DNA from 2 places in the Variovorax arabinosiphilus genome. Region 2 is predicted to be linked to the other one. Evidence: riboswitches for the same ligand, from Rfam matches in the RefSeq annotation. Region 2 holds a riboswitch; the other holds the start of a gene.
The links. Region 2 has a riboswitch for S-adenosylhomocysteine ahead of ahcY (adenosylhomocysteinase). Riboswitches for the same ligand answer to the same signal wherever they lie in the genome.
Positions count from the first base shown of each region.

Region 1 (5,713 bases), on a different contig from region 2:
CCAGCCGGTCGGCCAGCGCCTTGAGCATGATGGCCGAGTAGTCGTCGAGGTCGTCGACGAAGGCCTTCTCCTTCTTCTCGACGCCCAGGCCCGCCGTCACGGCGAACATCCCGACATAGTCCTTCAGCCCGCTGTCCTTCGGCGCCACGAAATCGGACAGGCATCGGCTCGGGCGCATCACGCCGTCGATCACCTGCTTCTCGGTCTGCTGGCGCATGCCGTACCAGGTCATCGCGACCTCGCTGCGCGTCTCGTCGGTGTAGAGCTCGATGTCGTCGTCGTTCACGGTGTTCGCCGGCCAGAAGCCCACGATGCCGCTCGCACTGAGCCAGCGGCCTTCGATCAGGCGCTGCAGCATGCGCTTCGCGTCGGCATACACGCGGACCGCTTCGGTGCCGACAACCTCGTCTTTCAGGATCGCAGGGAACGGCCCGGCCAGGTCCCAGGTCTGGAAGAACGGGCCCCAGTCGATGTACTTGGCGAGCTCGGTCAGGTCGAAGTTCTTGAACACGCGGCGGCCGATGAACTTCGGCACCGGCGGCGTGTAGCCCGTCCAGTCGATCGGCGTCTTGTTGGCGCGTGCCTTGGCCAGCGGCCACAGCGGCACCTGCTTCTTGTTGGCGTGCTGCAGACGCACCTTGTCGTAGTCGGCGTTGAGTTCGTCGATGTACTTGGTCGCCTGGTCGCTCAGCAGGCTCTGCGCGACGCTCACGCTGCGCGAGGCATCGGGCACGTAGACGACCGGGCCTTCGTAGTGCGGCGCGATCTTCACGGCCGTGTGCACGCGGCTGGTGGTGGCGCCGCCGATCATCAGTGGGATCTTCTTGATGCGGAAATGGTCGTCGCGCTGCATCTCGCCGGCCACGTACTGCATCTCTTCCAGGCTCGGGGTGATGAGGCCGGAGAGGCCCACGATGTCCGCGCCCTCGACCTTGGCGCGCGCCAAAATTTCGTGGCACGGGACCATCACGCCCATGTTCACCACTTCGAAGTTGTTGCACTGGAGCACGACGGTCACGATGTTCTTGCCGATGTCGTGCACATCGCCCTTCACGGTGGCGATGATGATCTTGCCCTTGGTGCGCACATCACGACCGGCCGCCTCGTCGCGCAGCTTCTCTTCCTCGATGTAGGGCAGCAGGTGGGCCACGGCCTGCTTCATCACGCGGGCCGACTTCACCACCTGCGGCAGGAACATCTTGCCGGCGCCGAACAGGTCACCGACGACGTTCATGCCGTCCATCAGCGGGCCTTCGATGACGTGCAGCGGCCGGCCGCCCTTGGCCAGGATGTCCTGGTAGGCCTCTTCGGTGTCCTCGACGATGAACTCGGTGATGCCGTGCACCAGCGCATGGCTGAGCCGATCACCGACGCTCACCGGCGCCTCGGGCGTGCCGCGCCAGTCGTTGCGCTTGCTCTCGTCCTTGGCGCCGCTCTTGGCCGTCTCGGCCACTTCGACCAGGCGTTCGCCGGCATCGGGGCGGCGGTTGAGGATCACGTCTTCGACGCGCTCGCGCAGCACCGGCTCGAGGTCGTCGTACACGCCGACCATGCCGGCGTTGACGATGCCCATGTCCATGCCGGCCTTGATCGCGTGGTACAGGAACACGGTGTGGATCGCCTCGCGCACCGGGTCGTTGCCGCGGAAGCTGAAGCTCACGTTCGACACGCCGCCCGACACCTTGGCACCGGGCAGGTTCTGCTTGATCCAGCGTGTGGCCTCGATGAAGTCGACCGCGTAGTTGTTGTGTTCCTCGATGCCGGTGGCGACCGCGAAGATGTTCGGGTCGAAGATGATGTCCTCCGCCGGGAAGCCGATTTCGTCGACCAGGATGCGGTAGGCGCGTTGGCAGATCTCGACCTTGCGCTCATACGTGTCGGCCTGGCCCTTCTCGTCGAAGGCCATCACGACCGCGGCAGCGCCGTAGCGACGCAGCAGCTTGGCATGGTGGCGGAACTGATCCTCGCCTTCCTTCATGCTGATCGAGTTGACGATGCCCTTGCCCTGGATGCAGCGCAGGCCGGCCTCGATGACCTCCCACTTGGAGCTGTCGACCATGATCGGCACGCGCGCGATGTCGGGTTCCGACGCGATCAGGTTCAGGAAGCGGACCATCGCGGCCTTGCTGTCGAGCATGGCCTCGTCCATGTTGATGTCGATCACCTGCGCACCGTTCTCGACCTGCTGGCGCGCGACGGCCAGGGCCTCTTCGAACTGGCCGTTTAGGATCATCCGCGCGAAGGCCTTGGAGCCGGTGACGTTCGTGCGCTCGCCGATGTTGACGAACAGCGTGCCGTCGCCGATGCGCACGGGCTCGAGGCCCGACAGCTTCATCGGGGGAACAGGCGTGACGGCAGAGGAAGAAGATTCGGACATGGGCTCACCTGGATTCGCGATGGTCAGGTGAGCGTCGTTGCGGGGAAGGACCCGAGCCTGGCGGTAGCTGGAAAGCTGGCCGCTGCAACGCTCCTCGGGGTCGTCGATTTTAGTTGCCTTTGGTTGGAGGGATGGTTGTTCAGGGTTTCGGTGTGGTGTAGGGGCGTCGGCAGGCGGTAGGCCTGTGGGCGGCAGACGACTGCGGTCCTTCGGACTTCGCTGCTGCTCCTCACGAAAGGCGGGGTCCGCAGAACTCGCTTCACTTCGTTGCGCTCAAACAGCTGCGGCCCTGATCCGCCTTTCGCTGCGGTGCTCGCCGCAGCCGGACAGCCGCCCACAGCCCTACCGCCCACCGACGTGGACGCGACCGTTATGCATCTCTGTCCAGCGAGCGCAGCGATTGCGCCCACCAAGCCCGGCAGGCGGTGCGGGTCGGGCGATCCCCTGTGCGTCGCTGAGGAGCGCAGCCTTTCGCGGATCAGGGCTCGCCCTTGTCTGAGCGCAGCGAGTTTGGGCGGGACCCCGCGAAAGGCGAGCACCGCAAGGCAGCCCGAAGGGCCGGCGCACCGGGGTCGATCGGCCCGCACCGCCTGCCGGGCGCCCTCACCCAAGCCAACGATCAGGCAGCAACAACCCCATCCACCCGCACTGTAGAAAAAGCAAACGGCGGCAACCCCTTCAACAGCCGCTGCCCATACGACGTCCGCACCAGCCGCCGGTCGTAGCAGTACACGGAAGCCCGATCCTCCTCACTGCGAATCGCCCGCCCCACCCACTGCGCCAACCGAATGGCCGTTGCCGGCACCACCAGTTCGGTGAATGGGTCGCGCCCCACCGTGCGCAGCCATTCGGCCCGTGCCTCGCCGACCGGATCGTCCGGCGGTGCGAAGGGCAGCTTGGCGATGAAGACCGATTCGCAGAGCTTGCCCGGCAGGTCGAGCCCTTCGCCAAAGGACTGCATGCCGAAGATGATCGACGGCAGCCCCTCGGCCACGCGGTGGCGGTGGGTGGCCAGCAGTTGCTGGCGCGGCATGGCGGTCTGCAGCAGCACGCGCGGCTTGAGCGGGGCGGGCAGTGCCTCGACGGCCTGGCGCAGCTGGTCGCGCGAGGTGAACAGCACCAGCGCGCCGTGCCGCACCTCGGCCAGATCGCGCACCAGCGACTGGACCATCTCGGCGACATAGCCGGCCGCGTCGCGCGGGTCAGCCCGGGTCTCGACGGCGATCAGCTTGCCCTGGGCCGCGTAGTCGAAGGGACTGGGCACCTCCAGCGTCGTCGCCGCCTCGTCGCCATGCAGGCCGGACTCGCGCAGGAAGAAGTCGAAGTGGCCGCAGCTGGTGAGCGTGGCCGACGTCAGCACCGCGCCGCGGACCTTGTTCCACAGGTGGTGGCGCAGCGTTGCGCCGGGCAGCAGCGGGCTGGCGTGCGCCTGCAGCGTGGCCTGATCGCCGTCGACCTGCAGCGTGAACCACTTGGCGGCCGGCACCGCGTCGGGCGCGGCGTCGCGCAGCAGCAGCTGGGCGGTGTCGAGGGTCTGTTCCAGCCGTGGGGCCAGCGCGCCGAGCTGGGCGTACATCGTCGACAGCTTGCGGGCCATGGCGGGCTGCTCGCGCATCTCGGTGCGCAGGGCGCTGGCGATCACGCGCAGGGCATCGAGGAAACCTGACGCGTGATGCGCGACCCGCCCCAGCGGGCCCTGCAGCACCTCGGGAAGCGCACCCAGCGGCAGGCGGGCACGCGCGGGACCGCGGCCGGGCAGGCCCGCCGGGCCGGCGAGGTCGGTCTTCAGGCCGTCGCCGTACAAATCCATCACGAGCCGCTCGGCTTCCTGCAGCGCCTGGCGCATCTGCGCGGCGTGCATCGGCACGTCGGCCACCTCGGTCACCTCGAAGCGCACGCCCACGCGCACCGCACGCTGCGCCAAGCGTTCGACCCAGCCGTGGCGGCCCAGGTCCATGCGGCAGCCGAACTGCGCGAGCGCGGTGGCCGGCAGGTGGTGCGCCTCGTCGAGCACCAGCAGGCAGTTGTCCAGCTCGGGCAGCTGGCGGTTGCCGATGGAGGCCAGCAGCAGGTCGTGGTTGACCACCACCACCTGCGCACCGACCAATGTCTTGCGGCGCTCGTAGTAGACGCACTGGTTGAACGACGGGCAGTGCTTGCCGGTGCACGATGCCGCGTCGGCGGCCATCGGCAGCCAGGCGTCGGCAGCGGGCGGGGTGTCGAGGGTGTCGCGGTCGCCGTCCCAGGCGCCGGTCGCGAGCGTCTGGGCGATGCCCGTGTAGAACTGGAGGCGAGCCTCCACTTCGTGCGCAGGCCTGGCGGGCCGGGCCTGTGCGGCCACGTCGTCGTCGGCGAAGAGGTCGTCTTCGACCTCGTCCTCCTCGTCATCGTGCTCGGCCATCATCCCGGTCAGACGCTCCAGCTTCTGCTGGCAGACGTAGCGACCGCGGCCCTTGGCCAGGGCGAAGCGGAAGGGCTGCGGCATCAGCTTGGCGAGGGCCGGCAGGTCCTTGTGGACCAGCTGCTCCTGCAGCGCCACGGTGGCGGTGGAGATCACAACGCGGGTGTTGCGCGCCAGGGCCAGCGCGATGGCCGGGGCGCAATAGGCGAGCGACTTGCCGACGCCGGTGCCGGCCTGGATCACCGCGATGGCGCGCACCGGCGGGTCGACCGGGCCGTCGCCGTCATCCCCCTCGGTCTTGCCGAGGGTGGCCGCAGCCAGCGTGTCGGCCACCTGCTCGGCCATGCGCCGCTGGCCGGCGCGGCTGCGGAAACCGGCGCTGGCCTGGACCACCCCGTCGAACGCCTGCAGGGCGGACGCGGCCCATTCCAAAGAAGACATGCGCCGAGTGTTGCACGGCCGCCCGACACGGGCTGCGCGTCAGGCCGGTTGGGCGGCGCCAGCGGCGGATGCCGGCAGCCCGAAGATCGCGTCGAAGGCCCAGTTGAAGACGAAGGTGTAGCCCAGGAAGAACATCGCCAGGCCCAGGTCCATCAGCAGGGCCTGCAGCAGCGTGACGTCCATCCACCAGGCGAAGATCGGGACCAGGAAACAGAGCAGCCCGACCTCGAAGCCGATGGCATGGGCGATGCGGCGCCACACGCTGCGCCCGCGCACGGCCTGGCGCGCCTCCCAGCGCTCGAACAGCGTGTTGAACACGAGGTTCCAGAGCACCGCGACCACCGACGCCATGACCGCCAGCACGCCCGAATGGCCGACGCCCTGGCCCGACATCAGTGCCAGCCCCAGGCTGGCCGCGACGATGGCGATGCCTTCGTAGAGCGTGATGTAGACGACGCGGCGCTTGAGCCCTTGCATGGAAATCCCCGGAAAAC
Region 1 is NZ_JASZYB010000002.1:513,687-519,399, forward strand. It holds gene metH (methionine synthase) at 1-2,335, opposite strand, end outside; S-adenosyl-L-homocysteine riboswitch at 2,400-2,477, opposite strand; gene dinG (ATP-dependent DNA helicase DinG) at 2,997-5,219, opposite strand; gene QTH86_RS16335 (PACE efflux transporter) at 5,259-5,696, opposite strand.
Region 1: it holds a riboswitch for S-adenosylhomocysteine, as region 2 does, so the genes downstream of both, metH (methionine synthase) here and ahcY (adenosylhomocysteinase) in region 2, are expected to answer to the same signal.

Region 2 (5,713 bases):
ACGACTTCGAACTGGAGTTGCCCCACGGCGCCCAGCAGCATCGGGCCGCCGACCTCCGGGCGGAAGACCTGGATCGCGCCTTCTTCGCCGAGCTGGGCCAGGCCCTGCTGCAGCTGCTTGGTGCGCAGCGGGTTCTTCAGGATCACCGTCATGAAGAGTTCTGGCGCGAAGAAGGGCAGGCCGGTGAACATCAGGTTGGCGCCGTCGGTGATGGTGTCGCCCAATTGCACGCCGCCGTGCGTGGTGAAACCGACGATGTCGCCGGCGTAGGCTTCCTCGACCGCTTCGCGGCGCTGGCTCATGAAGGTCACGACGCTGGTGGGGCGCAGTTCCTTCGACGTGCGCTGCACCTTGAGCTTCATGCCCGGCGTGTACTTGCCCGACGCCATGCGCACGAAGGCGATGCGGTCGCGGTGGTTGGCGTCCATGTTGGCCTGCACCTTGAACACCACACCGGCGAAGTCCTTGTCCTCGGGCAGGATCTCTTTCACCACCGGCTGGCGGTTGACCAGGGTCGTGCTGGTGCGCGACTGCGGTGGCGGCGCCAGGTCGACCAGCGCGTCGAGCACTTCCATCACGCCGAAGTTGTTCACGCCGGAGCCGAAGAACACCGGCGTCTGCTTGCCGGCGAGGAAGGCCGCATGGTCCCAGGTGGGCGATGCGCCGGTGGCGAGCTCCATGCTGTCCATGGCCGATTCGAAGTCGGCACCGAAGCGCTTGGTCAGCGTGTCGCGATCGCTCAGCGGGATGGTCTCGAAATCGTCCGACAGGCGCTCCTTGCCGGACTCGAACACCGTCATCGCCTGCGTGCGCAGGTTCATGATCCCGCGGAACGACTTGCCCTGGCCGACCGGCCAAGTCATCGGCACGCAGGGCATGCCGAGCTCGCGCTCCACCTCGTCGAGGATGTCGAGCGGCTCGCGCACCTCGCGGTCCATCTTGTTGACGAAGGTGATGATGGGCGTGTCGCGCTGGCGGCAGACCTCGATCAGCCGGCGGGTCTGCGCTTCCACGCCGTTGGCCGCGTCGATCACCATCAGCGCCGAGTCGACGGCGGTCAGCACCCGGTAGGTGTCTTCCGAGAAGTCCTTGTGACCGGGCGTGTCGAGCAGGTTGATCACGTGGTCGCGGTACAGCATCTGCATGACCGACGAGGCCACCGAGATGCCGCGCTGCTTTTCGATTTCCATCCAGTCGGACGTGGCATGGCGCGAGGCCTTGCGCGCCTTCACCGAGCCGGCGATCTGGATCGCGCCGGAGAAGAGCAGCAGCTTTTCGGTGAGCGTGGTCTTGCCGGCGTCGGGGTGGGAAATGATCGCGAAGGTGCGACGGCGGCGGGTTTCGGATTCGAAGGTCATGGCGTGAACGCGGGGCGCGCGAAGAACGGTGAGCGCGTGGCGCTCACGGCGCGGCGGCTACGCAAAGCCGACGATTTTAGCGAGCACCCCCGGGTCGCGAGGGCGCGGGGCTCACATCGGCGGTGTGAAGCCGTTGCGGCCCGCGATCACGCGCAGCGCGGTCGGCGTGCCGTTGCGCTCCTGCGCGTTGACCAGCACCTTGGCGCCCGGAGTCAGCAGGGCGTCGGTGGCGGGCTTGAAGGTGACGACCGGAACGTTCGGCGGAACGATCACCGTCTTCTCGCCGCCCTTGTAGCTGAGATTGAGCTGCTGGCCGCCGCGTACCGACGCCGGTGCCGCCGCCAGGTCGGCCACGGTCGCATTGGTCATCGTGCTTTGCGGTTGCAGATCCCACGGGAAATGACCCTCACCGGTGCCGCGGGCGGCTTCGGGAAACACCAGCACCTCGAGTGCCTTTTGCGTGCCGTCGGGCTGCGGCATCGCGGCGGTGCCGATGAAGCTGCCTTGCTTGATGTCGGCCAGCTTGATGCGGTAGACCTCCGACACCGGCAGGTTCGGCACGCGCGCCATGCTGACGACCTCGCCGCCGCGGTCCTTGACGATGAGTTTGTTCGTGTCTGCATAGACGACGGTGCCGCGAATGCGGACGGTCGATGCTGCGAGTACGGCGGCACTCTGCGCCGATGCCTGGATCGGCAGCGCGATGGTGCAGGCGAGCACGGCGGCGGCCGCGAGGGCGAAGGAGGGTTGATGGACGCCGTACATGGGGCCTCGGGTTGTCGGTCGATGAATCAATGTAGTCCTTTCGGCTTCCATGCGCCGCCGTGGATCAACTTGACCCGTTCGATCGACGGGCTGGGCTAAAATCCTGGCTCCGAGGAGCGTTGCAGCGCCGTCAGGCGTGAGGCTCGGACCCCATCGCAACCACGCTCATCCGCTGTTCTCGCGGTGAGTCCATTTCCGGTCGAACCTCACGAGTGCAGCGGCAGTTCTGTCAAACCTGCCCTGGAGTTCTCATGAGCGCTGTTCTCAAGCCCACCCCCGTCGCCACCGCCGACCAAGCCATTGCCGACCTGTCCCTTGCCGCCTGGGGCCGCAAGGAAATTCGCATCGCCGAAACCGAAATGCCCGGCCTGATGGCCATCCGCCAGGAATTCGCCAAGGGCCAACCGCTCAAGGGCGCGCGCATCACCGGTTCGCTGCACATGACGATTCAGACGGCGGTGCTGATCGAAACGCTGCAGGCCCTGGGTGCCGATGTGCGCTGGGCTTCGTGCAACATCTTCTCGACGCAGGACCACGCCGCTGCCGCCATCGCCGCCGCCGGCACGCCGGTGTTTGCAATCAAGGGCGAGTCGCTGACCGACTACTGGGACTACACCCACTCGATCTTCGACTTCGGCCCCAAGGGTTCGAAGGGCGAAGGCCCGAACATGATCCTGGACGACGGCGGCGACGCGACGCTGCTGATGCACCTGGGCCAGCGCGCCGAGAAGGACCAGAGCGTGCTGGCCAACCCGACCAGCGAAGAAGAACGCATTCTCTACGCCGCGATCAAGGCCAAGCTGGCGGTCGATTCGACCTGGTACACCCGCAAGTCGGCCGAGATCATCGGCGTGACCGAAGAGACGACCACCGGCGTGCACCGCCTCAACGAGATGTCGGCCAAGGGCACGCTGCTGTTCCGCGCCATCAACGTCAACGACTCGGTCACCAAGAGCAAGTTCGACAACCTGTATGGCTGCCGTGAATCGCTGGTCGACGGCATCAAGCGCGCCACCGACGTGATGATCGCCGGCAAGGTCGCCTGCGTGGCTGGCTACGGCGACGTGGGCAAGGGCTCGGCCCAGGCCCTGCGCGCACTGAGCGCCCAGGTGTGGGTCACCGAGATCGACCCGATCAACGCGTTGCAGGCCGCCATGGAAGGCTACAAGGTCGTGACGATGGAATACGCCGCCGACAAGGCCGACATCTTCGTGACGACCACCGGCAACAAGGACGTGATCCGCCACGAGCACATGGCTGCCATGAAGGACCAGGCGATCGTCTGCAACATCGGCCACTTCGACAACGAGATCGACGTCGCGTCGATCGAGAAGTACGAGTGGGAAGAGATCAAGCCGCAGGTCGACCACATCACCTTCCCGGACGGCAAGAAGATCATCCTGCTGGCCAAGGGCCGCCTGGTGAACCTGGGCTGCGGCACGGGCCACCCGAGCTTCGTGATGTCGTCGTCGTTCGCCAACCAGACCATCGCGCAGATCGAGCTGTTCACCAAGCCCAACGCGTACGAAGCCGGCAAGGTCTACGTGCTGCCCAAGCACCTCGACGAGAAGGTCGCGCGCCTGCACCTGAAGAAGGTCGGCGCGATGCTGACCGAACTGACGGACGCGCAAGCCGCCTACATCGGCGTGAACAAGGCGGGTCCGTACAAGGCGGACACGTACCGCTACTGATCGGCGCACCTTGCGTGCCGATCAATTGCTGGTTGAACGCGGCCTGGCGGCCTCGCGGTCGCAAGCCGTCCGCCTCATCGCGGGCGGGCTGCGATGGCGTGACGCCGGCAGCGGCGCCGACTGGCGCAGCGTGGGCAAGAACCGCGACGACATCCCCGAATCGGCCGAGCTCGAACTGGTCGATGCGGCCGAGTCGCGCTATGTGTCGCGCGGCGGGCTGAAGCTCGACGGCGCGCTGGCCGCGACGGGCGTCGACCCGTCGGGCCGCCGCTGCCTCGACATCGGCCAGTCGACCGGCGGCTTCACCGACTGCCTGCTGCAGCACGGTGCCATGCATGTGGTCGGCATCGACGTCGGCCACGGCCAGCTGCACGACCGCATCCGGGCCGACGAGCGGGTGACGGCCATCGAGAAGGTCAATGCACGTGCGCTGACGGCCGAGGATTTTCCCGAGGGCGAGGACACCGCGTTCGATCTGATCGTCGGTGACCTGTCCTTCATCTCGCTCACGCTGGTGCTGCCGGCAGTGATGCCGTTCCTCGCGTCCGGCGGCGACCTGCTGATGCTGGTCAAGCCGCAGTTCGAGCTGCAGCCCGGCCAGGTCGGCAAGGGCGGCATCGTGCGCGACGAGGCGATGTACCCGATCGTCGAGCAACGCCTGCGCGACGCCTGTGCCGCGCTCGGCCAGCGCGTGGTGCGCTGGCTCGACAGCCCGCTCGCCGGGGGCGACGGCAACCGCGAGTTCTTCATCCATGCCGTCCGTGACGACGGCCCTGCCGGAGCTGCCCATGCAACTTCCGTTGAGCTTTGAATTCTTTCCGACCAAGACGCCCGAAGGCGCGGTGAAGCTGCGCGCGGTGCGCCAGCAGCTCTACGCGATGCGTCCCGAGTTCTGCTCGGTGACCTATGGTGCCGGCGGGTCCACCCACGACGGCACCTTCGCCGCCGTGCGCGAGATCCTGGAAGAGGGCGGCGATGCCGCCAGCCACTTCTCGTGCATCGGCGCCACCAAGGCCACGGTGCGCGCCCAGCTGGGCGAGCTCAAGGCCATGGGCGTCAAGCGCCTGGTCGCGCTGCGCGGCGACCTGCCCAGCGGCTATGGCGCGGGCGGCGAGTTCCAGTACGCGAGCGACCTGGTGGCCTTCATCCGCGAGGAGACGGGCCGAGACTTCCACATCGAGGTGGCCTGCTACCCCGAGGTGCATCCGCAGGCGCGTTCGCCCGAGTCGGACCTCAAGGCCTTCGCCGAGAAGGTGCGCGCCGGTGCCGATTCGGCCATCACGCAGTACTTCTTCAATGCCGATGCGTACTTCCGCTTTGTCGACGAAGCGCAGCGCCTGGGCATCGCAACGCCGATCGTGCCGGGCGTGATGCCCATCACCAGTTCCACGCAGCTCATGCGCTTCTCCGACGCCTGCGGCGCGGAGATTCCGCGCTGGGTCCGGCTGCGGCTGCAGAGCTACGGCGACGATGTCGCGTCGATCAAGGCCTTCGGCCTCGACGTCGTGACGCGCCTGTGCGAGCAACTGCGCGACGGCGGCGCACCGGCGCTGCACTTCTACACGATGAACCAGTCCGCCGCGACGCTCGCCCTGCTGGAGCGGCTCGGCAGGCGCGCATGACGCGTGGCGGCGCCGGCGGCGTGCCCTGGCGGGCGGGCCTCGCGGCCCTGCTCGCCGGCCTGCTGGTGGCCTGCGTCGCGCCGCCATCGGGCGGCGAAGGTGGGCCGTCGGCGCCTGCCGCGTCCGGCCTGCAGCCGCTGACGCGCGATCTGTCGGTGCCGGCGGGCGCTCGACCCCGGTCGGCCGTGCCCTCGGTGCGTTATGACCTGGCCTCCTCGGGCCAGGACGAACTCGGCCCCGACGATGGCGTGCCGGGCGATGACGTGCCGCGCACCGT
Region 2 is NZ_JASZYB010000006.1:27,970-33,682, forward strand. It holds gene QTH86_RS26785 (peptide chain release factor 3) at 1-1,358, opposite strand, end outside; gene QTH86_RS26790 (hypothetical protein) at 1,470-2,123, opposite strand; S-adenosyl-L-homocysteine riboswitch at 2,229-2,297, shown strand; gene ahcY (adenosylhomocysteinase) at 2,375-3,814, shown strand; gene QTH86_RS26800 (TlyA family RNA methyltransferase) at 3,825-4,625, shown strand; gene metF (methylenetetrahydrofolate reductase [NAD(P)H]) at 4,603-5,436, shown strand; gene QTH86_RS26810 (septal ring lytic transglycosylase RlpA family protein) at 5,433-5,713, shown strand, end outside.